One region of the Stenotrophomonas sp. YJH_SMC_120 genome, then DNA from elsewhere that is predicted to be linked to it. Evidence: riboswitches for the same ligand, from Rfam matches in the RefSeq annotation. Region 1 holds a riboswitch; the other holds the start of a gene.
What was found. Region 1 has a riboswitch for cobalamin ahead of btuB (TonB-dependent vitamin B12 receptor). Riboswitches for the same ligand answer to the same signal wherever they lie in the genome.
Positions count from the first base shown of each region.

Region 2: another riboswitch for cobalamin. It lies ahead of AC5P60_RS13770 (epoxyqueuosine reductase QueH); the one in region 1 lies ahead of btuB (TonB-dependent vitamin B12 receptor).

Region 1 covers NZ_JCAFRY010000006.1:66,317-82,180, reverse strand. Annotated here, with positions in the region: gene asnB (asparagine synthase (glutamine-hydrolyzing)) at 1-1,167, opposite strand, end outside; gene AC5P60_RS10205 (winged helix-turn-helix domain-containing protein) at 1,518-2,207, shown strand; gene AC5P60_RS10200 (ATP-binding protein) at 2,204-3,550, shown strand; gene AC5P60_RS10195 (sensor histidine kinase) at 3,547-5,016, opposite strand; gene AC5P60_RS10190 (response regulator transcription factor) at 5,013-5,732, opposite strand; gene msrB (peptide-methionine (R)-S-oxide reductase MsrB) at 5,877-6,452, shown strand; gene AC5P60_RS10180 (cytochrome c biogenesis protein DipZ) at 6,455-8,221, shown strand; gene msrA (peptide-methionine (S)-S-oxide reductase MsrA) at 8,236-8,973, shown strand; gene AC5P60_RS10170 (aminotransferase-like domain-containing protein) at 9,263-10,711, shown strand; gene bioD (dethiobiotin synthase) at 10,787-11,470, opposite strand; gene AC5P60_RS10160 (GAF domain-containing protein) at 11,539-12,021, shown strand; gene AC5P60_RS10155 (TfoX/Sxy family protein) at 12,018-12,380, shown strand; gene AC5P60_RS10150 (histidine phosphatase family protein) at 12,472-13,050, opposite strand; cobalamin riboswitch at 13,194-13,416, shown strand; gene btuB (TonB-dependent vitamin B12 receptor) at 13,532-15,373, shown strand; gene gph (phosphoglycolate phosphatase) at 15,474-15,864, opposite strand, start outside.
Region 2 covers NZ_JCAFRY010000011.1:23,981-39,844, forward strand. Annotated here, with positions in the region: gene AC5P60_RS13720 (ribonucleoside-diphosphate reductase subunit alpha) at 1-1,229, shown strand, start outside; gene AC5P60_RS13725 (ribonucleotide-diphosphate reductase subunit beta) at 1,374-2,393, shown strand; gene AC5P60_RS13730 (hypothetical protein) at 2,759-3,016, shown strand; gene AC5P60_RS13735 (LysE family translocator) at 3,056-3,691, opposite strand; gene AC5P60_RS13740 (acyl-CoA thioesterase) at 3,844-4,245, shown strand; gene AC5P60_RS13745 (NAD-dependent protein deacetylase) at 4,301-5,107, shown strand; gene AC5P60_RS13750 (NADH:flavin oxidoreductase/NADH oxidase) at 5,267-6,367, shown strand; gene AC5P60_RS13755 (LysR family transcriptional regulator) at 6,371-7,282, opposite strand; gene purU (formyltetrahydrofolate deformylase) at 7,397-8,248, shown strand; gene pncA (bifunctional nicotinamidase/pyrazinamidase) at 8,535-9,161, opposite strand; gene AC5P60_RS13770 (epoxyqueuosine reductase QueH) at 9,217-9,903, opposite strand; cobalamin riboswitch at 10,065-10,294, opposite strand; gene AC5P60_RS13775 (nicotinate phosphoribosyltransferase) at 10,378-11,787, opposite strand; gene AC5P60_RS13780 (bifunctional nicotinamide-nucleotide adenylyltransferase/Nudix hydroxylase) at 11,852-12,901, opposite strand; gene AC5P60_RS13785 (patatin-like phospholipase family protein) at 13,095-14,987, shown strand; gene AC5P60_RS13790 (helix-turn-helix domain-containing protein) at 15,311-15,864, opposite strand, start outside.

The sequences.
Region 1 (15,864 bases):
GCTGGGGTGGCCGAAGAACAGTTCATCGCCGCCGTCGCCGGTCAGCGCCACCGGCTTGCGCGCGCCCAGCAGTTCGCTGGCCAGCAGGGTCGGCAGCTGCGAGGCATCGGCGAACGGTTCGCACCAGACCTGCGGCAGCCGCTGCAGCAGATCCAGGCCTTGTCGCGCGTCCATCCGGTGCAGATGATGCTGCACGCCCAGATGCCGCGCGACCTGCGAGGCCCAATCGCTCTCGTCATGGCCGGGATCGTCGAAGCCAACCGTCCACGCTTCGATCGGAAGCGTCGACTGTGCCTGCATCATCGCCGTCACCAGCGAGGAATCGGTGCCGCCGGACAGGAACGCACCGCAGGCCAGCGGCGAATGCATGCGTGCGGCGATGGCCTTCTGCAACACAGTTTCCAGCTGGTCGGTCGCCTGCTCCAGGCTCGGCGCCGGCAGCAGCGGTTCCTGCAGTGCGCTCTGCATCGCATCGCGTGCGCACCAGTAGCGTGAACCACCCTGTGCGGCCTGGCTGGAGCCGCCAGCCGCATGGTCATTCAGATCGATGCGCAGCATCGCGCCTGCCACCAGCTTGTGGATGCCGCGGTAGATGGTGTGCGGTGCCGGCACGTAGTCATGGCGCAGCAGCAGGCTCAGCGCATCCTGGTCGATGCTCGGGGCAAAACCGGCAAAGGCCTGGAGTGCCTTCATTTCCGAGGCGAACAGGAACCGGCCCTGGTACCAGCCGTAGTACAGCGGCCGCTCGCCAACCGGGTCGCGGGCCAGCCACAGTTCGCGCGACTCGCGGTCCCATACGCTGAAACCGAACGCGCCCTCGATGCGGGAAAGCGCCCGTTCCACGCCCCATTCGATGATCGCCTGCAGCAGCAGCCGCGCATCGCTGCAGCTGCGTGGCAGATCGCGCAGCTGCGACTGCAGGTCGGCCCGGTTGTACAACCGGCCATCCAGGCACAGCACGTAACGGCCACAATCCGAACTCAGGGGCTGCAACGGCGTATCGGTTGGCGCCCGGCAGTGGCCCAGCGCCAGGCCGGCCTCGGCGTCGGTCCAGTAGCCGATGCGCCCCCGGCCGCGCTGCTGCAGGGCGCGCAGCATTGGCGCCAGCTGCTGCAGCAGGTGTTCGTCCTCGGCGGGCGGCAGCCAGGCCCCGACCACGCCGCTCATCGGGCACCTCCGCAGCGGCAGCGGCGGGACGGGTTCAGCAGGCAGGCGGCGGCGGGCGACATGGGAGCGACACGCGGAGCGGAGGAGACTCCATGCTCGGCCCGCCCCCGGCCCTGCGTCAGTCGCTTTGCTGTCAGCGATGGTCACCGTGCGTATCACGAAGGTAACGTTTTGTAACAGCATCAGGCTATGCTGGACGCCAAGTTGTTGCCAGGCCTGAGGCCCGGCCCGTGCGCCAGCAACCCCGGCTGAATGGCGCCCGCCCCCGGGACCCGGGCGGCCCGAAGGCTGGGATAGCATCGCCGCGCTCGTGCCGTGGCGGTACGTGTGCGTCCACGGAGGCCTTGAAAATGCTGGATATCGTACTGGTCGAAGACGATGCCCGCCTGGGTACGATGGTCAGCGACTATCTGCAGCGGCATGGCTACCAGGTGGCCCACGAGCGCAGCGGTGAGCGTGCGGTGGCCCGGATCCTGGCCGACAAGCCCGCCCTGGTCCTGCTCGATGTCGGCCTGCCCGACCAGGATGGTTTCGAAGTGTGTCGGCAGATCCGTCCCCACTATGACGGCATCATCTGCGTGCTGACCGCCCGCACCGACAACATCGACCAGGTGCTGGGACTGGAACTGGGCGCCGATGATTACATCGGCAAGCCGATCGAACCACGGGTGCTGCTGGCCCGCCTGCGCGCCCACCTGCGCCGCCACCGCCGGGTCGAACCACGCGACGGCAGCCTCCGCTTCGGCGAGCTGAGCATCGACCCGTCCACCCGCAACGTGCACCTGCAGGGCGCGCTGCTGGAGCTCACCACTGCCGAGTTCGACCTGCTGTTCCTGCTGGCCAGCAATGCCGGCCAGATCCTGGACCGCGATGCGCTGCTGCGCGGCCTGCGCGGGATCGCCTTCGACGGCCTTGACCGTTCGATCGATGCACGCATCTCGCGCCTGCGCCGCAAGCTGGGCGACAGCCCAGAGCAGCCGGAACGGATCAAGACCGTGCGCGGCCGCGGCTACCTGTTCAGCCGCTCGGCATGGGGATGAAGCGCACGCCCTCGGCGATGCGCGGCCACGCCTTCCACTTCCTGCGCTACGGCATCGGCTTCCTGGTCGCCCACCTGCTGCTGATCGTGCTTGGCCTGTGGGCCTGGGATGCGCTGCTGGAAGACCGCACCGAAGCCGGACTGCTGGCCGAGATGCGCGGTACCCATGCCCTGCTGCAGCACCGCTTCGCCGAAACCCCGCGCGAGCAGTGGCCGACGCTGGCGCGCGAACTGGACGCCGACTTCGCCTATGCCCTGCGCATGGTGCCGTTGGCAGAGGCGATGAAGGCGCTGCCGGCCAGCCAGCGCCCCCCCTTCAGCAACGGCCGGGTGCAGATCGACCTGGAGCACATGCGCAGCCTGCAGCGGATCGGCGACAGCGACTACGCGGTGATGCTGGGGCCGTTGGACGAAGCGCTGCCTGACGAGGGCTGGCAGGACAGCGAAGTGTCAGGCGTGGCGATCCTGCTGCTGATCCTGATGGTGGCCGTGGCGCTGCCGATGTACGTGATGGTCTACCGCCTGTGGCGCGACGTCTCGCAGCTGGCCCAGGCCGCCCGGCAGATGCGCGACGGCCAGCTGGATACCCGCGCGCCGCGCGCCGGAACCGCGCTGGTGCGGCCGCTGGCCAATGCCTTCAATCACATGGCCGAGCAGCTGCAGCAGCTGCTGGAAAGCCAGCGCGTGCTGGCGCAGGCAGTGGCGCACGAAGTCCGCACGCCGCTGGCGCGGATGCGTTTCGGCCTGGCCGACCTGGAGGACACCGCGCTGGACGAGATCCAGCGTGATGCCTTGGGCGGCCTGCGCACTGATGTCGATCGGCTGCAGCACCTCACCGATGCCGGCGTCGAGTACGCCGCGCTCGGCCGCTGCCATCAGCTGACCCGCCAGCGCCTGCAGCTGGCGGCACTGGTACGTGGCGTGGTGGCCCAGTTCGCACCGCTGCCGATGCCGGTACAGCAGGTGCTGTCGCCGGCGGGCCTGGTCAACGTCAACCGGCACATGCTGGAACTGGCATTGCGCAACCTGCTCGGCAATGCCCTGCGCTATGCGCGGCGGCAGATCCGTATCGCCAGCACGGTCAACGACGGCTGGCTGTGCCTGCAGGTGGAGGACGATGGCCCCGGCATCGCACCCGAACTGCGCGGCCAGGTGCTGCAACCCTATGTGCGGCTGGATCCGGGCAGCCCCGGTTTCGGCCTCGGACTGGCGCTGGTGCAGGTGGTGGCCGACAAGCATGGCGGCCAGGTCGAAGTAACCGATTCGGAGCTGGGTGGTGCCTGCATCCGACTGCACCTGCCGCTGGAAAGCGGCGCTGCCGTCGAGTGCGATGCGGCCTGCTAGGCCGCTGGTTCCGCACGCGGCAACGCAAACGCGAACAACGCGCCGCGCTCGCTGTCACGCAGTTCGATGCGACGGCCGTGCAACTGCACAATGCGCTGCACGATCAGCAGGCCCAACCCGCCGTTCTCTCCACGTCGCGCGCCCAGCGCGGCCGGTGCCTGGAACAGCTGCGTGCGCAGTGCAGGGGCAACACCAGGTCCATCATCGGCCACGCTCACTTCCACGCTGTCCGGCGTCGCGCGCAGGCACACCTCGATCCGCCCACCGTCGGGCGCATGCCGCAGCGCGTTGTCGAGCAGGTTGGTCAGCACCCGCTCGACCAGGCCCAGATCGGCGCGCACCAGCGGCAGGCCGGGCGGGAAGTCCGCGTGCAGGTACTGGTTGCGAGCCTGCGCCGCCAGCTCGAATTTCTGCAGCACGTCCTGCAGCAGCTCCGGCAATGCGAACACCTCCCACTCCAGGCGCACTTCGCCATGTTCCAGCCGCGCCAGCTCGAACAGCGCACGCGCAAGCCGGCCAACCTTGGCGCTCTGCGCCAGCGCGATACCGAGGTAGCGGCGGCGCTCGTCCGGCGACAGCGTGGCGTCCTTCAGCGCCAGCGTTTCCAGATAGCCGTGCAGCGACGACAACGGCGTGCGCAGGTCATGCGAGATGTTGGCGACCAGCTCGCGGCGCTGCAGGTCCTGCTGGCGCAGCTGCTGCCACTGCTCGCCCAGCCGCTGCGCCATCTGCGCGTGTGCGTGCTCGAGGATCACCAGCTCGTCGCGCTCACCGGGGCGCAGCGGCTCCGGCGGCGGCAACGGCGTGGGTGCGTCGATGTCGAAGGCCTGGATGCGCCGGGTCAGCCGCCGCAGCGGGCGCGTCACCCAGTAGAAGGCCACCAGCCCGGCCAGCAGGCCCAGGCTGCCGACAAGCATCACCGACCACAGCGTGGTGTTCCACTGGCTGCCGGCGGCAAGGTCGTCGGACAGCATCTGACGGTGTTCGCCGACCAGCACCACGTACACATAACCGGCCTGGCGACCCTGCACGATCAGCGGCGCGGCACTGAACACCTTGCGGCCGTCCGTGCTGCGCGGGTCATCGCCCAGGATCGGCAACGGCGCACCGGCCAGCAGCCGGCGCAGCGGTGCCACGTCCACCCGGTTGCGCACCAGATGGCCTGTCGGCGCATCGTGGCCGAGGATGCGGCCCTGGTCGTCCAGCAGGTAGACCTCGACGCTGGGGTTGACCGCCATCAGCTGGCCGAACAGCGCGCGCACGGCGGCATCACGCATGCCGCTGGTGTCCATCAGTTCGCTGCGCTGGGCAATGTGCTCGGCCAGGCCCAGCGACAACCGCTGCACCACTTCCTGCTCGTGGCGGGTGTTGGCGCGCATCTGCAGCGCCAGCAACGCCATGCAGCACATCAGCATCAGCGCAGCGATCACCGCCGCCAGCTTCTGCCACAGGTTCGGCTTGATCATGGCGTCGCCCCGGCAGGATCGACCAGCTTGTAGCCACGGCCCCACACCGTCAGCAGCCGCCGTGGATTGGCCGGGTCCCGCTCGATCTTGCTGCGCAGGCGATTGATGTGGGTGTTGACCGTGTGCTCGTAGCCATCGTGCTGGTAGCCCCAGACCTGGTTGAGCAGTTCCATGCGCGCGAACACCTGGTCCGGATGACGGGCGAAGAACAGCAGCAGGTCGAACTCGCGCGGGGTCAGCTCCAGTGCGTTGCCATCCACCGAGGCGGTACGCGCGACCGGGTCCAGCTGCAGACCGCCCAGCTCGATCGCGCCGGCATCGATGCGCGCGCTCTGCGCCATCGCCTCGGCCCGGCGCAGCAGCGCACGCACACGGGCCACCAGTTCCGGCATCGAGAAGGGCTTGGCCAGGTAATCATCCGCACCCAGTTCCAGGCCGACGATGCGCTGCGTTTCGCTGCCACGCGCACTGATGATGATGATCGGCACATAGCGCGCCATCGCGCGTGCACGCTGGCAAACCTGCAGGCCGTCCACGCCGGGCAGCATCACGTCCAGCACCAGCGCATCCCATGGCCCTTCCTGCTCGAGCAGGCGCAGGCCGGCATCGCCGCTGGCGGCATGGGCGACGTCGTAGCCCTCATCGCCCAGATGCATGCGCAGCAGGTCGGCGATGTGGGCATCGTCTTCAACGATCAGCACGCGTTTGGTGGACATCGGCAGCTCGGGGCCAGTGGGGAGGCTGGCTGCATTGTGGCGCGGGATGGCCGCCGATACCTCACGAAAAATTGAATCCTGCGTGAGGATTCGTTGACCCGGGCGGGCGCAGCATGGCCCCGTCGCCCCTTCCCGGAGTCCGCCATGTCCCTTACCCGACGCCATCTGCTGGGCCTGGGCGGTGTTGCCACCGCCGCCGGCCTGCTCGGCCTAGGGGCCTGCAGCCGTGCCGCCCCGGCCGCCGCTGAAGCGCGCCCGTCGCGACAGTTCGAGGTCATGCGCAGCGATGCCGACTGGCGCCAGCGCCTGACCCCGGCGCAGTACGCAGTGCTGCGCCAGCAGGCGACCGAGCGCCCGTACAGCAGCCCGCTCAACAGGGAACACCGGCAGGGCACGTTTGCCTGCGCCGGCTGTGCGCTGCCGCTGTTCTCCTCCTCCACCAAGTTCGAGAGCGGCACCGGCTGGCCCAGCTTCTGGGCGCCACTGCACAACGCCATCAGCGAAGACCGCGACGTCACCTTCGGCATGCTGCGGGTGGAGGTGCACTGCCGTCGCTGCGGTGGCCATCTCGGCCATGTGTTCAACGACGGGCCTCGCCCAACCGGACTTCGCTACTGCATGAACGGCGCGGCGATGGTGTTCGTTCCCGGTGCCGCTGAGGGCGGTACCGCCGATGGCTGGCGGGTGCCGGTCGGTTCTTCCCCTGCTTCCGGAGCCTGACGATGCTGCTGTTGCTGCTTGCCTACCTGGGGGGCGCGCTGACCCTGCTCAGTCCCTGCATCCTGCCGGTGCTGCCGTTCGTGTTCGCCCGTGCCGACCGCCCCTTCCTGCGCAGCACGCTGCCGCTGCTGCTGGGCATGGCACTCACCTTCACCGTGGTCGCCAGCCTGGCTGCGGTGGGCAGCCAATGGGTGGCACAGGCCAACCAGGTCGGACGCTGGATCGCCGTGCTGCTGATGGCGCTGTTCGCACTGGCATTGCTCTGGCCACGACTGGCCGACCACCTGCTGGCGCCGTTCCAGCGCGTGGGTGCCCGCTTGAGCGCGCGTGCCGATGCGGCCGACGCAGCGGGGCGTGGCGGCGCATGGACCTCGCTGCTGATCGGTATCGCCACCGGCCTGCTGTGGGCGCCGTGCGCCGGGCCGATCCTCGGCCTGGTGCTGACCGGTGCCGCGCTGCATGGCGCCAGCGTGGGTACCACTACCCTGCTGCTGGCATATGCGCTGGGCGCGATCACGGCGCTGGCCCTGGCCGTGTGGGTGGGCGGCCGCGTGTTCCGTGCGCTGCACGCGCGGCTTGGCCTTGGCGATGTGCTGCGCAAGGTGCTGGGCGTGGCCGCCTTGCTGGCGGTGGTGGCGATCGCCCTGGGCTGGGATACCGGCCTGCTGACCCGTCTTTCCACGGTCAGCACCGCGCGTATCGAGCAGGGCCTGCTGGATGCGGTACCCGGCGCGCAGCCGGCAGCTCCGCCGATGATGATGGCCGGTGCCAACGCCGCTGCCGATGCACCGCTGCCGGTGGAAGGCACCCTGCCCGCGCTGGATGGTGCCACCGGCTGGCTCAACAGCCCGCCGCTGACGGCCCAGCAGCTGCGCGGCAAGGTGGTGCTGGTCGATTTCTGGACGTACTCGTGCATCAACTGCCTGCGCGCGATGCCGTTCGTGCACGAATGGGAGCGCCGTTATCGCGACCACGGCCTGGTAGTGGTCGGCGTGCACACCCCGGAGTTCGCCTTCGAGCGTGACCCGCGCAACGTCATGAAGGCGGTGCAGCAGCTGAAGGTCGAGTACCCGGTGGCGCTGGACAACCAGTACACGATCTGGCGCGCGTTCAACAACCGCTACTGGCCGGCGCAGTACTTCGTCGATGCGCAGGGCAACATCCGCGGCCACCAGTTCGGCGAGGGCAACTATGCGCGCTCGGAACAGGTGATCCGTCGCTTGCTGACCGAGGCCGGCCAGACGAACCTGCCGCCGCCGGCCGATCCGGCCGCCGCCGATCTGAAGGGCGTGGCTGCGCAGGCCGACATGGGCAATCTGCGCTCGCCGGAAACCTATCTGGGCCACGCCCGTGCCGAGCAGTTCGCCTCGCCCGGTGGGCAGCGCAGCGACACCGCGTTCGACTACACATTGCCGGCCACCCTGGCGTTGAATCAGTGGGGCCTGTCCGGACGCTGGACCGTTACCGACGAGGCTGCGCAGGTGCAGCAGGCCGGTGGCCGCATCGCCTTCCAGTTCCATGCGCGCGACCTGCACCTGGTGCTGGCACCAGGCCAGGAAGGAAAGCCGGTGCACTTCCGCGTCCTGCTGGATGGCAAGCCATTGCCGGCCACCGATGCCGGCACTGATGTCGGCGCCGATGGCAGCGGCGTGGTCGACGAGCACCGCCTCTACCAGCTGGTGCGCCAACGCGGCACGGTCAGCCCGCACCGCTTCGAGATCGAATTCCTCGATGCGGGCGTGCAGGCCTATGCCTTCACCTTCGGTTGAACCGGGAGGACACGATGAAATTCTCCTTTGAGCAGGGCATTGCCGCTGGCGTTGCCGGACTGGTGGCCACGGCACTCATCGCCGGCGTGCTGCTCGTTGACCATGGCGCCATCGCGGCACCGGTCGAAGCCAGCGCGCAGACCGGCGCGCTGCCAGCACCCAGCGGCGATGCCGCGTTCCGCGATGACGCCACCCACGCCAGCGTGGTGTTCGCCGGCGGTTGCTTCTGGGGCGTGCAGGGCGTGTTCCAGCATGTCAAAGGCGTGAGTAATGCGGTGTCCGGCTACATCGGTGGCAGCGCTGCCAATGCCCGCTATGAGCGGGTCAGCAGCGGTCAGACCGGTCATGCCGAAGCGGTGAAGGTCGACTACGACCCACGCCAGGTCAGCTATGGGCAGTTGATGCAGGTGTTCTTCTCGGTGGTGCACGACCCGACCCAGCTCAACCGTCAGGGGCCCGACCACGGCAGCCAGTACCGGTCGGCGATCTTCACTGACGACGCCCGCCAGCAGGCGGCCAGCCGCGCCTACATCGCCCAGCTCGGCCAGGCCGGCAGCTTCCGCGCGCCGATCGTCACCCAGCTGGTCAGCGGCCAGCGCTTCTACCCGGCCGAGAGCTACCACCAGAACTACATGACCAATTACCCGCAGGCCGCCTACATCCGCTACTACGACGCGCCGAAGCTGGCCGCCTTGGGCAGGCAGTTCCCGGGGCTGTACCGGCGCGATGCAGCGCTGGTGCCGATGCGCTGACGGCATTTCCGTGGGGCCGGCTGGCGCTCGGTGCGGCTCCTGCCGATGCGGTAACGCCCCGGGTAGTGCCGGCCGCTGGCCGGCTCTTGCGGTTCCAGGGATTGCCGGCCAGCGGCCGGCACTACCAAAAAGGGATTGCCGGCCAGCGGCCGGCACTACCAAAAAAAGACGCACGGCCATCCAGCCGTGCGCTTGGAAAGTACCGGCCGTGCCCCGATCAGGCCCGGCCGACAACGACATGCTAGGCTCGCCGTCATCATGGGTACAGCACCAGATGGCGGGAAACTCGATGGATACAGATGATCAGAGCGCAATGATCCCCCCCCGCTACCAACGGCTGTCCGACGAACTGGCCGAGGCCATCCACGGCGGACGCCTTCCGGTAGGCAGCCGCCTGCCCTCGCTGCGGCAGATGGCCCTGCAGCGCAGGCTCAGCCTGAACACGGTGATCGCCGCCTACCGCCAGCTGGAAGACGCTGGTCTGGTCATTCCGCGGCCCAAGGCCGGCTTCGAGGTCGCGCCGCGGCTGTCGGTGCCGGAACGTTCGCTGCGCGACACACCTTCTGCGCCCACCGCGCCGCTGCAGCAGGTACTGATGGCCCGCGTGCTGGAAGCACAGCGCCGCCCCGGCGTGATCGACGTGGCCTTTGCCGGCCCGCGCGGTCGCCAGTTCTACCCCGGCGCGCAGCTGGCCAAGCACACGGCGCAGGTACTGCGCCATGGCCAGCAGACCGTGGAGACCTACGCACGCCCCAACGGCTCGCCACGGCTGCTGGCGCAGATCGTGCGCCGCGGCCCGCGCATGGGCCTGCATACCCACAGCGAACGCCTGCTGCTGACCCACGGTGCGATGGAAGGCCTGCAGCTGGCACTACGCGCGGTCACCCAGCCCGGTGATGCGGTCGGCATCGAGGCGCCGTCCTACTTCAACCTCTACCCGTTGCTGGCCAACCTCGGCCTGCAGGCCATCGAACTGCCCACCCACCCGCAGCTCGGCCTGGATGTGGATGCGCTGGATGCGCTGCTGGAGCACACGCCGCTGGCCGCACTGGTGGTGATGCCGACCGTGCACAACCCGCTCGGCTGCACCATGCCGACCACCGCCAAGCAACGCCTGGCCGAACTGGTCAACGCACGCCAGCTGCCGCTGATCGAAGATGCGGTGTATGCAGAACTGCAGTTCTGCGAACCGCCGGCACCGCTCCTGAAGGCCTTCGATCGCGATGGCTGGGTGATGGTGGTCGGCGGCTTTTCCAAGACGCTGGCGCCGGATTACCGCATCGGCTGGCTCGATGGCGGCCGCTTCGCCGAGCGCATCGCGCTGCTGAAATTCCAGTCCACCGGCGGCGAGCCGCAGCTGCTGGGCGACGCGGTGGCGGCCTATCTGGAAGCGGGCAGCTACGAGCACCATCTGCATCGCATGCGCCGGCTGTACCGCGAACAGGTCGGACGGCTGCGCCAGCTGGTGGCCGAACACTTCCCGGCCGGCACCCGCGCCACCGAACCGCAGGGTGGCTTCCTGCTGTGGCTGGAACTGCCGGGCGTGGACACGCGCGAGCTGTTCGAGCGTGCACTGCAGGAGGACATCGTGTTCATGCCCGGCCAGGTGTATTCACGCGGCGCGCGGTATCGCCATTGCCTGCGGCTGTCGTGCTGCCAGACGCTGGATGCACGCTTCATCGGCGCGGTGGAGCGGTTGGGTGCGATCGCGCGGGAGCTGGCGGCCGCAGCACGGTAGTGCCGGCCGCTGGCCGGCAACTGCACGCAGGTGGATACATCGAGGTTGCCGGCCAGCGGCCGGCACTACCCCAAGTCAATCGAGCAGATGCGCGCTCAACGCTTCGCCATCCGCTCCCGGCAGATGTGGCAGCCGCCCCCAGCACGGCATCGGCAGGCGCTGCTGCAGCGTTGCGATGTTCTCATCCTGGCGCTGCATCGCCGGGTCGATGTGGTTGCCGATCCAGCCCAGGCACTCCACGCCGCTGGCCTGCAACGACTGCGCGGTCAGTCGCGCGTGGTTGACGCAGCCCAGCCGCATGCCCACCACCAGCAACACCGGCAACCGCAATGCGCGCACCAGGTCGAGCTGGTCGAGCGTGGCCGAGACTGGTGCCAGCCAACCGCCAACCCCCTCGACCACCACGACATCGGCCTGCGCGCGCAGCCGCTCGAACGCTGCCATGATCGGCGCCAGCTCCACCTGCACGCCGTCCGCGGCAGCGGCCAGCTCCGGTGCCAGCGGCTGGCGCAACGCATATGGGTTCAGATCGGCATAGTCCGGTACCGGCCAGCTGGCCGCCTGCAGCGCCAATGCGTCTTCGTTGCGCAGGCCCTGGCCCAGGTCTTCGCTGCCGCTGGCCACCGGCTTCATGCCCACCGCACGCAGGCCGCGCCGGCGCAGTGTGTGCAGCAGCGCGGTGCTGGCCGCGGTCTTGCCGATCTCGGTATCGGTGCCGGTGACGAACAGGGCGGGCGGCAGCGTGGCGGGCAACGGCATCGACGGGCTCCAACAGGGCAACAGTGTGTGCATTATCGCTGGCCCGGCACGCTTGCTAGACTGCTGGCATGTTCGCCAATGCCTCGCTCACCGGCAGCAAGCCGGAACAATACGCCCAGCTGCTGGAACAGGCCCGTGGCCTGGTCTACGCCGAGTCCGACCGCATCGCCAACGCGGCCAACCTCTCGGCCCTGGTCTACCACGCCCTGCCCGACCTGAACTGGGTGGGCTTCTACCTGTACGACGGCAAGGAACTGGTGGTCGGCCCGTTCCAGGGCCTGCCGGCCTGCGTGCGCATCCCGCTGGACAAGGGCGTGTGCGGTGCCGCCGCCAGCCAGCGCGTGACCCAGCGCGTAGAGGACGTCGACGCCTTCCCCGGCCACATCGCCTGCGATTCGGCCTCGCGCTCGGAACTGGTAGTGCCGCTGCTGCGCGGCGATGAACTGATCGGCGTGTTCGACATCGACAGCCCGAAGGTCGGCCGCTTCGATGCCGACGACCAGGCTGGCCTGGAAGCCATCGCCCGCGTGTTCGTTGAGGCGCTGGGATGAGCGCACCGAAGCTGCGCAACATCGGCCCGAAAAGTGCGGCGTGGCTGCGCCAGGTCGGCCTGCGCAGCCGCGACGACCTGGTCGCGATCGGAGCCGTCGGCGCCTTCGTCAAGGTCAAGCGCGCCGGCTTCAAGCCCAGCCTGAACCTGCTGTACTCGCTGGAAGGCGCGTTGCTGGACTGCCATTGGCAGGAGCTGAGCGAGCCACAGCGTGAAGCACTGGTGCAGGATTACGAAGCACGCATCGCTGCGCATCCGCTGAAGGCAGCCGGCCCGGCATCGGGCCCGGTGCATGAGCAGCGCTTCGATGCCGACGATGACGCTGAAGACAGCGTGGCCGAGGGCGCGGACGAGGATTGAGGCCTCCGCGTTCCTGGGGATGCCGGCCAGCGGCCGGCATTACCAGTGTGATGCGGGATCGGTAGCGCCGGGCCATGCCCGGCGAGTGCGCTCAGGGCTGCTGCAGCTCCAGCAACTCACCCACCAGCCCGATCTCGCCGCGCTCCAGCCACACCCGCAGGCGCGTGCCGTGGTCGATGCGCAGCGCCCAGCACAGCGACATCGGCAGGCCGCAGACCTGCGACAGCACCATGCGCAACGGGCCGCCATGGCTGACCACCAGCGTCGGCACCGGATCGTCATCATCGAGCAGGCGATCCAGCGCGCGCGCGATGCGCCGCTCGAAGTGGCCCCAGCTCTCGCCATTGGGCGGCGGGAACGCGTGCGGGTCGGCATGGAAGGCCGCCAGTGCATCCTCCGGCAGGTCGAACAGCGACCGCCCGTCCCAATCGCCGAAGTCCAGTTCTTCCCATTCCTCGTCCGCTTCCACGTCCAGCCCACGCGGCGTGGCCAGGGCCATCGCCGTATGCAGCGCGCGCAACCGCGGTGAACTGATCACCCGCTCCCAGCGTTGCCCGGCGTAGGCCTCGACCAGCTCCTGTGGCAGGCCGGCCAGCTGCGGTGGGTCGCTGCGGCCATCAAGGAACTCATCACGGCCATTGCCGGCATGGCGGACCAGGTCGAGGATCATGCGCGCGTCCCGGACGGGCGACGCAGGTACAGCGGAAAACGGGCGGACATCGGCAACGGCACCACGGGATCGAGCAACCATTCTAAAGGCACAGCAAAGGCAGTCGCGCAGGCGCGACGCAACGGGACGGCCTGCGATGCCGTAGACTGCGCCCACTTCCAGGTGACCTGCGGCCATGGCCGGCAGGTTGAAACGGGAAGCCGGTGACGCGTGATTCCACGCCAGGCCGGCGCTGCCCCCGCAACGGTAAGCACGTCAGTTCCAGGCAACACCGCCACTGTGCCGCAGGCATGGGAAGGCGCCTGGACGGTGGCCTCGCGCCACCCGGCGGCAAGCCCGGAGACCGGCCCGGAAGCCTCAGGTCGCGATGCGGTGGGCATGGCGCTGGATGACCGTGGCGTGCGCTGCGGCATCGGCGCACGCCTGCCTTCGCGGCTCCTCCCCTTCGCCACGCGGGCGTGCGTGGCACCCGGAGTCCCCCATGAAGCTGCAGTCCCGAATGCTGTCCCTGGCCGTGCTGGCCGCCCTGCCCGCGCTGGCCCAGGCCGCCAATGACACCACCGCGCTCGACCAGATCCTGGTCACTGCCACCCGCACCCCGATCGCCCTGCAGGACAGCATCGCGCCGGCGCAGGTGATCGACCGCGCCCAGATCGAATCCAGCCAGGCCACCTCGCTGCAGGAACTGCTGCGCGGTCGCGCCGGCATCAACCTGGCCAATGCCGGCGGCCTCGGCAAGCAGAGCTCGCTGTTCCTGCGCGGTACCAATTCCGGCCACACCGTAGTGCTGGTGGACGGCGTGCGCATCAACAGCGCCGACCTCGGCCTGGCCATGTACCAGGACCTGCCGCTGGCGCAGATCGAGCGCGTGGAAATCGTGCGCGGCCCGCAGTCGAGCCTGTACGGCGCCGACGCCATCGGTGGCGTGATCCAGATCTTCACCCGCCGCAACCAGGGCGATTTCGCTCCGCACTTCCAGCTTGGCGGTGGCAGCAACGGCCTGCGTGAAGCAAGCGGTGGCATTGGCGGCGGTACCGAACGCGGCTGGTTCGGTGCGGATATCGCCTACCAGCATTCCGATGGCATCGATGCCTGCCGCGGCTCGGCCACGCTGTTCGCCGGCTGCTTCGCCGACGAGCCCGACCGCGACGGCTACCGCAACCTGTCCAAGAGCCTGCGCGGTGGCTACACCTTCAACGAGCAGTGGAACGTGGAAGGCAGCGCCCTGCGCGCCGACGGCAGGAACCATTACGACGGTTACTACAACTATTCGGAAACCCGCCAGCAGGTGCTGGCCGGCAAGGTGCGCTACACCCCGTCCGAGCGCCTGGCATTCACCGCCAACGTCGGCCGCAGTGACAACGAGTCGGACAACTTCGGCGACTTCGGTGCACGTGGCAGCGCACAGACCCACCGCGACAGCGCCTCCCTGCAGGGCGATTTCGGCGTGGCCGAGGGCCAGCTGCTGAGCGCAGGCGTTGACTGGAGCGAAGACAACCTGGATGGCAGCAGCGCGGGTTACCTGGTCGACAGCCGCCGCAACACCGGCGTGTTCGTGCAGTACCAGGGCCGCTTCGGCCGCCACCAGCTGCAGGCCAGCGCACGCAACGACGACAACCAGCAGTTCGGCAACCACGCCACCGGCAGCGTTGGCTGGGCGATGGAGCTGGGCCACGGCCTGCGCCTCAACGCCAGCTATGGCACGGCGTTCAAGGCACCGACCTTCAGCGATCTGTACGACCCGTGGAGCGGCGTGCCGACGTTGAAGCCGGAGAAGTCCAAGAGCGCCAACCTCGGCGTTTCGCAGCAGGGCCAGGGCTGGCACTGGGGCCTGGACGTGTATGAAACCCGCATCGATGACCTGATCACCTACGATGCGGCAACCTTCAAGATGCAGCAGGTGGAGAAGGCCCGCATCCGCGGTGCCGAGCTGACCGGTGGCGTGCTGCTGGCCGGCTTCGACATCAACGCGCAGCTGAGCTACACCGACCCGCGCAACCGCACCGGCGGCAGCACCCAGTTCGACAACTGGCTGCCACGCCGCGCGCAGCAGACCGCGCGCCTGGACATCGACCGTCGCTTCGGCGATTTCCGCGCAGGCCTGACCGTGCAGGGTGCCGGCAAGCGCTACGACGATGCCGCCAACACGGTGAAGGTGGGAGGTTACGGCACGCTGGACCTGCGCGCCGAGTACGCACTGACGCCATCGTGGTCGCTGCTGGCACGCGCCGCCAACGTCTTCGACCGTCGCTACGAAACGGTGGCATGGTTCAACCAGCCCGGCCGCGAGTACCAGTTGAGCGTGCGTTACCAGCCGAAGTGAGCGCAACGTTCATGGTAGTGCCGGCCACTGGCCGGCAACATCATGACCTTCGGCAACGCATTCCGGGTTGCCGGCCAGCGGCCGGCACTACCCCTCTGCTTCAGCCCCGCAACCCCGGCAGTTCACGCAGGTCGTCGATCACCGCCACCGCATGCGCGGTGGCCAGGTCCAGGCCGCGCGGATAGCCGTAGCGCACCAGCGCGATCGGCATGCCGGCCTCTTCGGCGGCGCGGTAGTCGGTCAACGAATCACCCACCATCAGGCAGGACTCCACCGGCAGCCCGAAGTGCGCGGCGATGTGCCGCAGTGGCTCGCCACTGGGCTTGCGCTGCGGCAGCGAATCCCCCCCCAGTACCAGCGCGAATGCATCACCGATACCCAGGTGCTGCAGCAGCGGCGGCACCAGTGCTTCGGGCTTGTTGGTGCAGATCGCCAGCGGCACGTTGCGCGCACGCAGTTGCGCCAGCGCTTCGCCCACGCCGTCGAACAGT
Region 2 (15,864 bases), on a different contig from region 1:
CCGAAGCCCAGGGCAAGGCCAACCGCACCATCTCTGCCCGCAAGCTGTACGCCCGCATGATGCGTACGCTGGCCGAGACCGGCAACGGCTGGATGACCTTCAAGGACAAGTGCAACCGCGCCAGCAACCAGACCTTGCGTCCGGGCAACGTGATCCACCTGTCCAACCTGTGCACGGAAATCCTGGAAGTCACCTCCAACGATGAAACCGCGGTGTGCAACCTGGGTTCGATCAACCTGGGCAACCACTTCGACGAGCACAACGAGTTCGATTTCGAGAAGCTGGCCGAGACCGTGCGCCTGGCCGTGCGCCAGCTCGACCGCGTCATCGACCTGAACTTCTACCCGATCGAAACCGCCCGCCGCGCCAACCTGCGCTGGCGTCCGGTCGGCCTGGGCTGCATGGGCCTGCAGGACGTGTTCTTCCGCAAGCGCCTGCCGTTCGACAGCGCCGAAGCCCGCGCCCTGTCGAAGAAGATTGCCGAAGCGATCTACTTCCACGCGCTGGAAACCTCCTGCGAGCTGGCCCAGGAACGTGGCAAGCACCCGTCGTTCAACGACACCCGCGCCGCCAGTGGCGAACTGCAGTTCGACGCCTGGAACGTGGTGCCGGAAGACACCGCACGCTGGGACGCCCTGCGCGCCCGCATCAAGGAACACGGCCTGCGCAATTCGCTGATGATCGCGATTGCGCCGACCGCGACCATCGCCTCGATCGCCGGCTGCTACGAGTGCGTCGAGCCGCAGGTGTCCAACCTGTTCAAGCGCGAAACCCTGTCCGGTGACTTCCTGCAGGTCAACCGTTACCTGGTGAACGAGCTGAAGAAGCTGGGCCTGTGGACGCCGGAAATGCGCGATGCCATCAAGCTGGCCGAAGGTTCCATCGCCGGCGTGGCGCAGATTCCGGAAACGCTGCGCGAGGTCTACCGCACCGCGTGGGAACTGCCGATGCGTTCGCTGATCGACATGGCCGCCGAGCGTGGCGCCTTCATCGACCAGTCGGCCTCGCTCAACCTGTTCATGGAAAGCCCGAACATCGGCGCGATGTCCTCCATGTACATGTACGCCTGGAAGCAGGGCATCAAGACCACCTACTACCTGCGTTCGCGCCCGGCCACCAAGATCGCCAAGACCACGGTGAGCGCTGCGGCCCCGGCCAAGGTATTCAGCCCGGACGAAGCCATCGCCTGCTCGCTGGAAAACCCGGAAGCCTGCGAGGCCTGCCAGTAACACACCGCGCGGTGGGTGCCGACCGTTGGTCGGCACTCGAACACCTCGCACCTGTAGAGCCGAGCCATGCTCGGCTGCGGAAAAACACCCACGGTAGCGCCGGGCCACGCCCGGCGGCTCACCCAGGAATTCAAGGAAACACCCATGGCCGACAAGCCCAAGCAGATGCTGCTCGATCCCGGTTTTGAACTGACCCTGCGCCCGATGCGCTACCCGCAGTTCTATGACATGTACCGGAACGCGATCAAGAACACCTGGACGGTGGAAGAGATCAACTTCCAGATCGACATCACCGACCTGCACAGCAAGATGTCGCCGGGCGAGCGCCACCTGATCCACCGCCTGGTCGCGTTCTTCGCCACCGGCGACTCGATCGTCTCCAACAACCTGGTGCTGAACCTGTACCAGCATCTCAATGCGCCGGAAGCGCGCATGTACCTGTCGCGCCAGCTGTATGAAGAAGCGCTGCACGTGCAGTTCTACCTGACCCTGCTCGACAACTACCTGCCGGATCCGGAAGAGCGCGCCAAGGCGTTCTCGGCGGTGGAGAACATCGACTCGATCAAGAAGAAGGCCGATTTCTGCTTCAAGTGGATCGACTCGATCCAGAGCCTGACCCGCATCGAGACCCGCGAACAGCGCCGCCAGTTCCTGCTCAACCAGATCTGCTTCGCCGCCTGCATCGAAGGCCTGTTCTTCTTCGCGGCCTTTGCCTACGTGTACTACTTCCGTTCGCGCGGCCTGCTGCCGGGCCTGGCCTCGGGCACCAACTGGGTGTTCCGCGACGAGAGCGCACATATGGAGTTCGCGTTCGAGTCGGTGCGCGTGGTGCGTGAGGAAGAACCGGACCTGTTCGACGAAGAGATGAAGCAGCAGGTCTACGACATGCTGGCCGAGGCCATCGAATGCGAAGTGCAGTTCGCCGAGGACGTGCTGTCCGGCGGCGTGGCCGGCATCTCCACCCGCGACATGCGCCAGTACCTGCAGCACTGTGCCGACCAGCACTTCGCCAAGCTGGGCATGGAAAAGAAGTACAACGTGCGCAACCCGCTGCCGTTCATGGAACTGCAGGACGTGCAGGAACTGACCAACTTCTTCGAACGCCGCGTCTCGGCCTACCAGGTCGGCGTGCAGGGCGAAGTCGCCTTCGACATGAACTTCTGATCGAACCGGCCCGGCCTGTCGCAACGAAGAACCCCGGCCAATGCCGGGGTTTTTCGTTGCGCATCAGAAGGATGAGCTATTCTCGCTGGACGCCAGTGGTGGCGGTGCTTCGCATCCATGCCGGGCCTGGGGAGGAAGAGGGGATGCCACTGCAGGAATGACGCGTGGACAATCCCAGCGCCGGGTTCCCGTGCGCGTGGTCCTGCCATGGTGGCGCAACTGAATGGACCCCGGAGGTCGCAATGGAGACTGCAGTGCCTGGAACAGCAACCCGCAGGACCGTGTTTCGTGGGTGGACGGGAGGACTGTTCGCCGTCCTGGTCGCCTGTCCGTCCCTCGCCCATGGCACGAACTGCGATTCCAAGGTGACCAACGTTTCCATCGACGCCAGCGGCAAGGTGTTCGTGGCGACCACCGTCTCGCCCATCCACGCGGTCTGCAACATCGTCAGCAAAGGCGACTTCAGCATGCCGCCGGAGGTCTGCAAGGCGACCTACGCGATGCTGATGAGTGCGAAGGTCTCTGCCATTCCTATCCGCCTGTACTACACCAGCGTGCCGCAATGTGGCGATATCAAGGCCTGGTCGGCACAACCGAGCTTCTACCACGCTGAACTGTTCTGATTACGGGGCCGGGCGTATCGCCTGGAGGGCACGCCGCGATCAGCGCCGCCCTTCCACCGCCATGCGCACCGCCAGTCCGGCCAGCACCGTGCCCATCAGCCAGCGCTGCACCATCTGCCAGGTCGGGCGTGCGGCCAGGAAGCCGGCGATGCTGCCGGCGGTCAGCGCGATCATGCCGTTCACGCTGACGCTGACCAGGATCTGGGTGGAGCCCAGCACGATCGACTGCATCAGCACGCTGCCTTCGCTGTCCGGGTGCAGGAACTGCGGCAGCAGCGACAGGTACATCACCGCCACTTTCGGGTTCAGCAGATTGGTCAGGAATCCCATCGTGAACAGCTTGCGCGGGCTGTCCTGCGGCAGTTCGCGCACCGCGAACGGCGAACGGCCACCGGGCTTGAGCGCCTGCCAGGCCAGGTACATCAGGTACAGCGCGCCACCGATGCGCAGCGCGTCGTAGGCGAACGGCACGGTCATCAGCAGGGCGGTGATGCCCAGTGCCGCGCACAGCATGTAGAACACGAAGCCCAGCGCCACCCCGCCCAGCGAGATCAGTCCCGCCATCGGCCCCTGGCAGATCGAGCGCGAGATGACGTAGATCATGTTCGGCCCGGGCGTGAGCACCATGGCCAGCGAAACCAGCGCAAAGGCCAGCAGGTCGGAAGTGGCGGGCATGGGGGATCCTGGCAGTGGGCGTGGCGCAGTGTAACGCCTGCTGCAGGCGCGGCCTGCGCAGGCACCGCTGCCGGGTGACCGTTGCACGTGCATTCCGATGGCCGTCACGCCGGTCGCTTAGAATCCGCAGCACCCCACACCGAAGCTCCCCCATGACCCCGATCCCCGAGACCGTGCCGCCCATCGAAGTGCGCATGGCCGAAATCGTCTTCCCCAACCACACCAACCACCTCGGCACCCTGTTCGGTGGCCAGGCACTGGCGTGGATGGACAAGGCCGCGTTCCTGGCCGCCGCCCGCTACTCGCGCCGTACCGTGGTGACCGCGCGCAGCGACCAGGTCGACTTCAAACTGCCGATCCGCATCGGCCAGATGGTGGAAACCATCGGCCGCATCGTCGAAGTCGGCCGCAGCTCGATGAAGGTGGAGGTGGAACTGGTCGCCGAAGACCTGCACAGCGGCGAGCGCAAGCTGTGCACCCGCGGCCACTTCGTGATGATCGCGCTGGACGAGGAAGGCCACCCGATCGCGGTGCCGCCGCTGCCGGCGGCCTGACCCGGACAACCGACCGGCGCTTGCGGGGGCGCTGCGGCGCCCCCATCTGGCAGCCATGACCCCGCCACTGACCGACTTCATCGACCGCGCCCAGCGCCTGTTCGTGCTGACCGGCGCCGGTTGCAGCACCGCCTCGGGCATCCCCGATTACCGCGATAGCGACGGCCAGTGGAAGCGCACGCCGCCGGTGACCTATCAGGCGTTCATGGGCGAAGCGGGTACCCGCCAGCGTTACTGGGCGCGCAGCCTGCTGGGCTGGCCGCGCTTCGGCCTGGCCCGGCCCAACGGCAGCCACCAGGCCCTGGCCGCCCTGGAAAACAACGGCAAGCTGCAGGTGCTGCTGACCCAGAACGTGGACGGCCTGCACCAGCGCGCCGGCAGCCACAAGGTGATCGACCTGCATGGCCGCCTGGACCGGGTGCGCTGCATGGGCTGTGAGCGCCGCAGTGGCCGCGAGGATTTCCAGCAGCGGCTGCTGGACGCCAATCCGGGCTGGGATGCGCTGGAGGCCGGTATCGCGCCCGATGGCGATGCCGATCTGGAGACCGATTTCTCCACGTTCGTGGTGCCCGATTGCCCTTACTGCGGCGGCCTGCTGAAGCCGGATGTGGTGTTCTTCGGCGAGAACGTGCCGCGTGAACGGGTGGCGGCGGTGCACGATCACCTGCAGCAGGCCGACGCCGTGCTGGTGGTGGGCTCGTCGCTGATGGTCTATTCCGGCTTCCGCTTCGTGCAGGCGGCCGCGAAGGCGGGGTTGCCGGTAGCGGCGCTGAACCGAGGCCGCACCCGAGCCGACGACCTGCTGTTGTTCAAGGATGAGCGGGACTGCGCTGAAGCGCTGGCCACGTGGGCTGCGCGCTGAGCCAAGCACGGGCTCGGCTCTACAAGGGGCGAGAGCTTCTGTAGAACCGGGCGCACGCTCGGCTGCTGCACGTCACACGAAACAGCGATCCATCCAGATGGTTGATCCGCGAGCCGTGCGGCGGTGCAATACGCATCCCCTACGTCGTCCATCACTGTCTTGAGCCAGCTGTTTTCGCCGATCTCGTTCGGCCCCCTGACCCTGTCCAACCGCATCGTCGTCGCGCCGATGTGCCAGTACTCCGCCGAAGACGGCCGCGCCAGCGACTGGCATGCCATGCACCTGGGCAACCTCGCGCAATCCGGCGCCGGCCTGCTGATCCTGGAAGCCACCGCGGTCGAGCCGCGCGGCCGCATCAGCTGGGCCGACCTGGGCCTTTGGGATGACGGCACCGAGGCCGCGTTGGCACAGGTACTGGCCAGCGTCCGCCGCTGGTCGCCGATGCCGCTGGGCATCCAGCTCGGCCATGCCGGTCGCAAGGCCTCGGTGAACCGCCCTTGGGACGGCGGTGGCCAACTGGCGGCCGATGATGCACGTGGCTGGGCCACCGTGGCGCCGTCGCCGCTGCCGTTCCACGCCGCCGACCCGGCGCCGCAGGAACTGGACGAGGCCGGCATCGCCGAGGTCGTCGCCGCCTTCGCCGCCAGTGCGGTGCGTGCCGAGCGCCTGGGCTTCGAGCTGATCGAGCTGCATGCCGCCCACGGCTACCTGCTGCACCAGTTCCTGTCGCCGCTGAGCAACCGCCGTACCGATGGCTACGGTGGCTCATTGCCGAACCGCCTGCGCCTGCTGGTGGAAGTGTTCGACGCCGTGCGTGCGGCGGTATCGGACAAGGTCGCCGTGGGCGTGCGCATCTCCGCCAGCGACTGGGTCGATGGCGGCTGGGATCTGGTGCAGAGCGAAGCGCTGGCCCAGGTGCTGGACGCGCGCGGCTGCAATTTCCTGCATGTCTCCAGCGGTGGCCTGGACGAACGCCAGAAGATCACCGTCGGTCCGGGCTACCAGGTGCCGTTCGCGGCAGCGATCAAGGCCAAGGTGCGCATGCCGGTCATCGCCGTGGGCATGATCACCGAGCCCGAGCAGGCCGAATCGATCCTGCGCCACCGCCACGCCGATGCCGTGGCCCTGGCGCGCGGCATCCTCTACGACCCGCGCTGGCCGTGGCATGCCGCTGCCGCATTGCGCGACAGCGTGGAACCGGCGCCACAGTACCTGCGCTGCGAGCCGCGCGATGCGCGCGGCGTGTTCAAGACGCGCTGAGGCTCACACCCGCCAGGCCGGCGCGATGCCGGCCTGAAGGTGTTCGAACAGCGCGCGGATCTTGGCGGTGAAATCGCGGCGGTCGCTGACGCAGAAGTAGACCTCCATCGGTTCCGGGCGCCACGCGGTGTCGGCGTCGAACACCGCCTGCAGGCGACCCTCGCGCAGGTACGGCTCGGCCACGAATGCGGCCAGCCGGGTGATGCCGGCACCGGCCGCCGCCAGCGTCGCCAGCGCATCGATGTCATCGCAGACCATGCTCGGTGGCAGCGCGGCGTCCACGCGCTGGCCGTCCTTCAGCAGGCCCCAGCGCAATGGCCGGCCATCGGTGGGGAAGCGGTGCAGCAACCCGCGATGACCGCCCAGATCGGAAGGCTGCTGCGGGGTGCCGTGCGCCTTCAGGTAGGCCGGCGAGGCGCAGAAGACGAACGGTACGCGTGCCAGTTGCCGCGCGACCACGCCATCTTCCAGCTGCGCCCCGATGCGGATGCTGGCATCCACCGCTTCCGGGCCATGTTGCACGGCGCGGTCGGTCAGGCGCAGCTCCAGCTGCAGTTGCGGGTAGCGCTGCTGCAGTGAAGGCAGCAACGGTGCCAGCACGTGGCGACCGAACGCGCTGCTGCTGGCGATGCGCAGTGGCCCGGCCGGTTCGATGTCGCCGGCGGTGACCATGGCCTGCGCACGCGCCAGGTCGGCTTCGATGTGGCGCACCTGCGCCAGGTACAGCGCGCCGGCCTCGCTGAGGGCCAGCTGCCGCGTACTCCGGTTCAGCAACCGTACGCCCAGATGGGCCTCCAGCCGGTTGATGTTCTGGCCGACCGCGGTGGCGCTGATGCCAAGGATGCGGGCCGCGGCGGCAATGCTGCCGGTCTCTGCGGTGCGGGTGAAGCTGCGGATCAGTTGCAACAGGTTCATGACCGACCAGCTTGCCACGGGAAGGTCCAAGTATCGCTTGGTACTGAACCAAGCAGGTCGGTTGCACCCGTGATCATCCGGCCGCTGGGCAGGGCGCTGCCCTACACTGTGGCGATGCGCCCCGATTCCATTCTTACCCTGTCCTGCCCCGACCGCACCGGCATCGTCTACCGCGTGTCCGGCCTGCTGTTCGACCACGGCTGCAACATCCTCGACGCCCAGCAGTTCGGTGATGAGGAGAGTGGCCGCTTCTTCCTGCGCGTGCACTTCGACCGCGATGCCGGCCTGCCGCTGGAGACCGTGCACGCCGCCATGGCCACGCTTGCCGAAGGCTTCGGCATGGACTGGCAGCTGCACGATGGCCGACGCCGCGCGCGGCTGCTGGTGCTGGTCAGCAAACAGGGGCATTGCCTCAACGACCTGCTGTTCCGCGCCCACAGCGGCCAGCTGAAGGTGGACATCGCAGCAGTGGCGTCCAACCACGCCGACTTTGCGCCGCTGGCGGCGTCCTACCAGGTGCCGTTCCACCACCTGCCGGTGACCGCCGTTACACGCGCGGTGCAGGAGCAGCAGATCATCGACCTGGTCGAGCGCGAGCGCATCGACCTGGTGGTGCTGGCGCGCTACATGCAGATCCTGTCACCCACGCTGTGCCGCGCGCTGGCCGGCCGTGCGATCAACATCCACCACAGCTTCCTGCCCAGCTTCAAGGGCGCGCAGCCGTACCACCAGGCACACGCGCGTGGGGTCAAGATCATCGGCGCCACCGCGCACTACGTCACCGAGGACCTGGACGAAGGCCCGATCATCGAACAGGACGTGGCCCGCGTGGACCACGCGATGGCACCGCGTGAACTGGTGCGGCTGGGCAGCGATACCGAATCGCTGGTGCTGGCGCGCGCGGTTCGCCGCCATGTGGAGCACCGCATCCTGCTCAACGGGCATCGCACGGTGGTATTCCGGTAATCGCCCATCCCGCGTCCGCCGGGCATGGCCCGGCGCTACCACGGGTGCTATCCGGTAGTGCCGGGCTTTGGCGGGCCACTGCAGAGGTCCCGGGGCTGCCGGCCAGCGGCCGGCACTACCGAATCCTGATTTCATCCAATGAAAAGCCCCCGGTTCGGCCGTCCCGCGATCTATAGGGGGGCGTAGTTAGGGGGCTGGATGAATCGATTGTGTTGTTGTGGGCAGGAGCGCGCAAGCGGCATAGCGACGTGCGCGGTAGCGCCGGGCCATGCCCGGCGGTCACGCCTCAGACGATCGCGATCCCCGCCTTGCCCAGCGCCTCGCGCACCATCACGTCGTTGGCTTCGGTCACCGGCTTGGTCAGCTCCCACAGGAACTTCACCCGGAAGCCGGACTTCACCGCGTCCTGCGCGCTCCACAGCACGCAGTAGTCACGGGCCAGGCCGCATACGTGCACTTCGCGGATGCGGCGTTCATGCAGCCAGCCGGCCAGGCCGGTGGCCGGGCGCTCGCCCTCGGGGCCGTGGTTCTCGCGGAAGGCGCTGTACGAATCCACCTGTTGGCGCGTGCCCTTGCGCAGGATCAGGTCGGCCACGGTCCAGTCCACGCCCGGGTGCAGGGCGGCACCGGCGCTGCCCTGCACGCAGTGGTCCGGCCACAGGGTCTGCGGCTGCGCGTGCAGCAGGATGGTCTCGAACGGGCGTTGGCCGGGGTGCTGGCTGGCGAACGAGGCATGGTCGGCCGGGTGCCAGTCCTGTGTTGCCACCACGGTGCGGTAGCGGCGCTGCACCAGCAGATCGGCAATGGGTGCCACCAGCGCATCGCCCTGGTCGCAGGCCAGGGCGCCACCGGGCATGAAGTCCGGCTGCAGGTCGATCACCAGCAGGGCGACATCGGCGGGCAGGGCGGTCATGGCAGTTCCGGTACAACAGAAGGGGCGACCAGCGTGGCCGCCCCATGCCTGCACGTCAATCGTCCTGCGGCGTCCCAGCGTCCTGCCCGTAGTACAACAGGCCGATCTTGATCCGCTCGCGGCCATTCTCGCGGCGATGGCGGTTGGCATCGCGCAGCGAGTACACGCAGCCGCAGTATTCCTGCTGGTAGAACTGCTCGCGCTTGCTGATCTCGATCATGCGGCTGGCACCGCCGCCCTTGCGCCAGTTGTAGTCCCAGTACTGCAGGCCTTCATAGCGCGAGGCGGCGCGGATGCCGCAGTCGTTGATCTGCGCCATGTTCTTCCAGCGCGAGATGCCCAGCGAAGAACTGATGGTGTCGTAGCCGTGCTCGTGCGCGTACAGCGCAGTGCGCTCGAAGCGCATGTCGAAGCACATCGTGCAGCGGATGCCGCGTTCAGGCTCGTTTTCCATGCCGCGTGCACGGCTGAACCAGTTGTCGGTGTCGTAGTCGCAGTCGATGAAAGGAATGCCGTGCTGCTCGGCGAAGCGGATGTTCTCCTGCTTGCGCAGCTCGTACTCCTTCACCGGGTGGATGTTGGGGTTGTAGAAGAAGATCGCGTAGTCGATCCCGGAGGCGGTGATCGCCTCCATCACTTCGCCGGAACAGGGCGCGCAGCACGAATGCAGCAGCAGGCGCTTGCCGTCGGCGGGCAGGGTCAGGGTGGGGCGTTGGAGCTCGGTCATCGTCAGGTACCGCATGGACCGCCGGCAACGGCGGTAGCCCATGCATCAGCGCGTGGGTGAACGGGTCTGGCCGGATACCGTGAACAGGACGCGCGCGGCCACACCGCCTGCACGCGCAGGACGACGACGGCCCCGGCAACCTCCCCGCGGAGATTCCAGGTCGAGTCAGGGGACGGTCGTGTCCCCCGGCCGGGGCCGGTATTCGGGCTGATGGACTCGGGCCGCAGCCCACCTACTACCTGCCGCTTCCCAGGCGCGAGCCCAGTGCTGTTGGCAGGATTCGTTTCCATTCACCGCTGCGGGGCAGCTCCGGAATGGACGCGCGAGGCGCCTTCACCGGATTCCCGTTTAAATCCCTCCCCGCGCCGCAGCGATGGGAGGGATACCTTCGGCGTGTGCAAGGTGGACCTGTTGGTGGCGCCGGTCAAGAGCGCAGGGGGCAGAGCCCGCTGCGCTGCAACGGGATCCAACCCCGGTCGGGATGCACCTTCAATGCCCCACGGCCGCCCGCGTGCGGATGTCGTCCAGCCGCTGGTCGTGCAGCAGGCGGCCGTTCTCCCACACGGTCACCATTGCGTCCTCGAAGCCGTCCGGCAGGGTGTCGTCGCCATTGGCCGGCAGTGGCACCGTATGCAGGCTGCCATCGTCCAGGCGGCGCAGCAGGCGCATGCGGCCACGCTTGCTGGCCTTGCCGGCGTCGGTGACCGGATCCTTGTAGACGTCGATCCACTCACCCTCGACCCGTGCGGCCGAGCACTTCAGCGCGAACTTCTGCGTATCGCGGTCCAGCCGCTGCAGCAGTGCACCGCCCATGCCGAAGGCCACGTTGTCGACGGCGTAGCCGTCGTCGGTGATGCGCTGCAGGATCGCGCGGATGGTGTCCGGATTGATGCCATCGCCCTGGATCACCCGCACGTGGTTGAGCACGCGATAGCCCTTGCCGTTGAGGCTGTGGCCGAAGGCTTCATCCAGCCGGCGCAGGCTTTCGGCCACCACCTCCACCGGGTCACCCGAGTCGGGACGGATGACCAGGGTGGCGCCCGACGCGATCACGTCATCGCGCAGGGTGGTGCCCCAGTGTTCGCTGATCGCGCGGTAGATGTCATAGCTGTCCGACACCACCGCCACGATCGAACCGGGCTTGCCGAACTGGCGCAGCATGTTGCGATAGGCGTCCACCTCGCGTTCGCGGCCCCAACTGGTGATGGTGCTGTGCTCGGCGGCCGGAATCGAATAGCCGGCCATCGGCGCGTGGTAGTGCGCGCGTGCCAGGCACAGCGCCGACACGGTATCGGTGCCGAGGAAGTTGACCAGGTGCGCGGCACCGCCCAACGCGGCCGATTCCAGGCTCGATACACCGCGCGCGCCGAAGTCGTGCAGCTTGAACGGCAGCTGCCCTTGCGGGTCGTCGCTGGTCTGCTGCAGGAACGCGGCGATGGTCTGCCGTGCGTGCCAGCTGATGGTGGCCACGGTGACCGGATACCACACGCGCAGCAGCAGCGTTTCCAGATACGACGGCACCCAGAACGCAGCCGGATCGGTCGACTCGATGGTCATCAGTGCCTGGTGGGTGGGCACCACGCTGCCCTCGGGAACGGCGCGGATGCGCACCGGCAGGTGGCCGCCAAGCCGGTCGACGATATCGCGCCAGCCGGCCTCGTTGAACGGTTCGCCATGGGCGGCGAATACCGCAGCAGCGTCGTCGATGTCGGCGTGGGTGACCGGTCGTGCCAGCGCGTCCTTGAGGATCGCCTGCAGGCCGAAGAACACCGTGCGATCGTGCAGGCCGCCACGTGATTCGACGTAGAAGAACGTGGCATCGGTACCCGGCGGGTACTGCAGCCAATGGCTGGCCTTGTAGCTGTCGGTGTTGAGGAGAAGATTATCGAGGTAGTGCATGACGGAAGCTCCTTCGCGTCGAGTGACACCAGCGGTCTGTCCGCCAGTGGGGGGGCCGGGCCTGTCAGCCGCGGCCGAGGAAATACTCCAGGATGTGCAGGTGGTCTTCGAACAGCTGCGGGCCCATGTCCAGGGCTTCACTCACCGGTATCCAGCGCGCCTTGTCTGCGTCGTCGCCGCCGCGCACCGGCGGCAGTTCACCGGCCGGGAATTCGAAGTGGAAACCGTGGGTGATGGTGCGGCCGCGCTGGCTGCGGTCGGGGTGGTCGAAGACCTGCTGGCCCTTCAGCGAACCCTTCAGCACCGGCAGCGGAATCTTCAGCCGGGTTTCCTCGCGCAGTTCGCGCAGGCAGCTGTCGAGCAGGCTCTGTTCCTGGCCGACGAAGCCGCCGGGCAGCGCCCACAGCCCCTTGCCGGGTTCCGAGCGGCGACGCACCAGCAGCACGTGGCCTGAATGCACCACCACCGCATCGGTGGTGACGAAGGTGGGCGCGTAGGGCGCATCCTTCCAGGCGGCCTTGTACTGTTCGATGAAGCGGTACTCGGCGACCAGCTGGCCATAGGCAGGCGCGCTTTTGCGGAACGCTTCAAGCATGTCGTACACCGGCGCCGGCACATTGCCACGCAGCATCAGCAGCGCGCCGTGGAAGTCGACGTCGCCGGCTTCGAACAGGTAGCGCCGCAGCTCGGTGGCCGACAGGGTGGCGGTATGCTGCACGTCCACCAGCGGCCACTGCGGGAACTCGCGCAGGTAGTAGCTGGACGCGTCCTTGTCCATGCCGATCAGGCCCACCTTCGCATCGGCGGCGGCGCCGTCGTTGCGCAGGGCTTCAGCCACCTGGCGCTGCACGTTGGCGATCCACTGCGCTTCGTTGTACAGGTGGTCACGCAGCGGGCGGATCAGCAGACGGTCGGTGTGGCCATCGAGGGCGGCCTGGATCATCACGGCGCGTTCGGCCACGGTCCAGGGATTGCGCAGGCTGCGGGGGGTATCGGCAGAGCCGACCAGGAAGATCAGCTTGCGGGCCCGGCTCAGGGCCAGGCGGGCAACGGCGGCGTGGCCGTTGTGGAAGGGCTCGAATCGCCCGATGAAGACGAGATAGTCGAATTCCATGAGAATCCCTCATGTCGTTGTGGCAGCCGCGGGTCTGTCCCTTGGCTTGCTGCAGATGCTACGCCGATGGCGGGGCGGGTCAAGCCTGCAGCCGTGCTTTCTGCTGAACGGCGCATTGCGTGCGCGGACTGCGCCGTTGTTCTCAGGCCCTGAGAAGCCCCTGCGCCATACTGGCACCCACGCGGCGGACGGCATGCTCGGGGGCAAGACAGTGGCGGACAAGTACTGCGATCTGGTCATGAAAGGCGGCATCACCAGCGGCATCGTGTACCCCAATGCGGTACTGGCGCTGGCGCGCGAGTATCGCTTCAAGAGCATCGGCGGCACTTCGGCCGGCGCCATCGCCGCCGCCGTGGCGGCTGCGGCGGCCTGCGGTGATCGTCGCCAGCAGGCCGGCGAGCACCTGCCCGGCGATGCAGGCTATGGCGGGTTGTCGGCGGTGTCGGCGCAGCTGTCGCGGCGCGGCTTCATCTACAGCCTGTTCCAGCCCGCACGCGGCGCACGCGCGGCCTATCGCCTGCTGGTGGTGCTGACCGGCAATGCCAGCCTGCCGCACAAGCTGCTGTGCCTGGCCGTTGCCGTGTTCGAGATCGCGCCGCTGGAAGTGCTGGTGTCGCTGGCGCTGCTGCTCGGCCTGGGCTGGTGGGGCGGTGGTTGGAGCGGGGTGGCGGCCACGCTGCTGCCGTCGCTGCTGTGCGCGTACGGTGCGGGTGTGGCCGGTGCCGCGCTTCGTGTGGCACGCGTGGCGCGACGCAATCTGCTGGGCCTGTGCAGCGGCCTCGGCCGCGATGCACGCACGCCGGCACTGACCGAGTGGCTGCACGAATGCCTGCAGCAGTTGTCCGGCAAGCCGCTGGATGCACCGCTCACCTTCGCCGACCTGCACGATGCGCCGCGCTATGCCGGCGAGCCGGACAGCCCGCATGCGATCAGCCTGCAGATGATCACCACCTGCGTGTCGCACAACGAGCCGCGCACGCTGCCGCTGGGCGGCGCGCAGTTCTGGTTCCTGCGCGAGGAATTCGAGCAGCTGTTCCCGGCCAGCGTGGTGCAGTGGCTGGTGACGCAGGCCGGCCCGCCGCTGGAGGTGGAAGGGCGGCAGTACTACCACCTGCCGCCGGGCCCGAAGCTGCCGGTGCTGGTGGCCACGCGCATGAGCCTGAGCTTCCCGCTGCTGATCAGCGCGGTGCCGCTGCATGAACCCTCACGCCGCGAACGACGCTGCGAGCCGACCGCGCCGGCGGCCGACCCCGAGCACAACGTGGCCGACAGCATGGAAGGGCTGACCAGCGCCGGGCAGGCTTGCGGCCCGGTGATCACCGCCTTCCGCATCTGCTGGTTCTCCGATGGTGGCATCAGCAGCAATTTCCCGATCCATCTGTTCGATGCCGCGTTGCCGCGCTGGCCGACCTTCGCCATCAATCTGGTCTACCCGCAGCACGCCGAAGAGGTGAACCACGGCAGCAGTGGCCGTCAGTCGCTGGAGCACGCGGTGTTCCTGCCCACCGAGAACCGACACGGCTGGCAGCGCACCTACCAGTCGATCGCCACACCGCTGGCGGCCGCCGAGCTGGGCCGCTTCCTGTTCGCGGTGGTGGCGACCATGCAGAACTGGCGCGATCTGCTGCAGGCGCGCGCGCCGGGCTACCGCGACCGCATCGTGCACGTCAGCCTGCAGGGCGACGAAGGCGGCATGAACCTGGACATGCCGCAGGAGGTGCTGACCCGCATCGCCGACAAGGGCAGCCTGGCCGGTGCGCGCTTCTGTTCGTTCTCGTTCGAGAACCACTACTGGATCCGCTGGCGCAACCTGGCCTCGGCCTACCAGCGCTACACGGTGGAAGTGGCACGCACCGATGATCCGGCGCAGCAGGTACTGGCCTACCGCGCGGCGTACGCGATGCTTGCCCGCGGGGAACCGGCACCGCCGTCGTACAAGCTGGGCTCGGAAGACAAGCGGCTGGCCTCGCAGCAGCTGTGGGGGTTGATGGTCGAGCAGGGACGTACCTGGGAAGACCTCGGCCCGGACCTTACCGACGGCGCACCGCGTCCGCTGCCGCAGATGAAGGTGACGCCGATCTACTGAGCCGGTAGTAGATCCACGCCATGCGTGGATGCATTTCGCGCAGGGCCAGAGCGTGCCGACCAACGGTCGGCACCCACCATCAGCATCAGCATCACCATCAGCATCAGGTTCCAGCACCAGGAGGAAACTGTCGAAGGCGGGCTGGTGTCGGATTGCGGGGTGTCCGCGGCATGGATGCCGGGGGGCACTTCAGGGACGGGTTCACGGCGTCCCCGCAATCCGACACCGCCCCGCCATCCCACGGAAAGCCCGCTGTTGCTTTTGAGGTTGCCGGCCAGCGGCCGGCACTACCGCAGGTGCAGGGCGCAGCCCTGCAGAACCCCCTACCGCCCCGGCAACTGCGCGAACGCGCGCTGCATGCAGTCCTCGCGCGGGCACACCCGGCAACCCGGCCCGATCGACACCGAGTTCCCCGGGCTCTGTACATCCAGCCCCAGCGAATACACCAGGCGTTCGGCATGCTGCAGGTCGCAGCCCAACGCCACCGCGAACGTCTTGCGTGGCTGGCCATGGCCCACCGGCCCGCTGCTGACCTGCCGCGCCAGCCAGAAGTGGCGCCGCCCATCGGGCATGCGCGCGGTCTGGGTGAGGATGCGGCCGGGCTGGTTGAACGCCTCGTAGACGATCCACAGCGGGCACGACCCTCCCACCTGCGAGAAGTGGAAATCGGTGGCCGAATGGCGTTTGGACACGTTGCCGGCACGGTCCACGCGGATGAAGAAGAACGGCAGCCCGGGCGCACTGCGCCGTGCCAGCGTGCTCAGCCGATGACAGACCGCTTCAAAGCCGACGCCGAACTGGTGCGCCAGCAGCTCGATGTCGTAACTGCTGGCCTCGGCCGCACGCAGGAAACGCATGTACGGCATCACCAACGCAC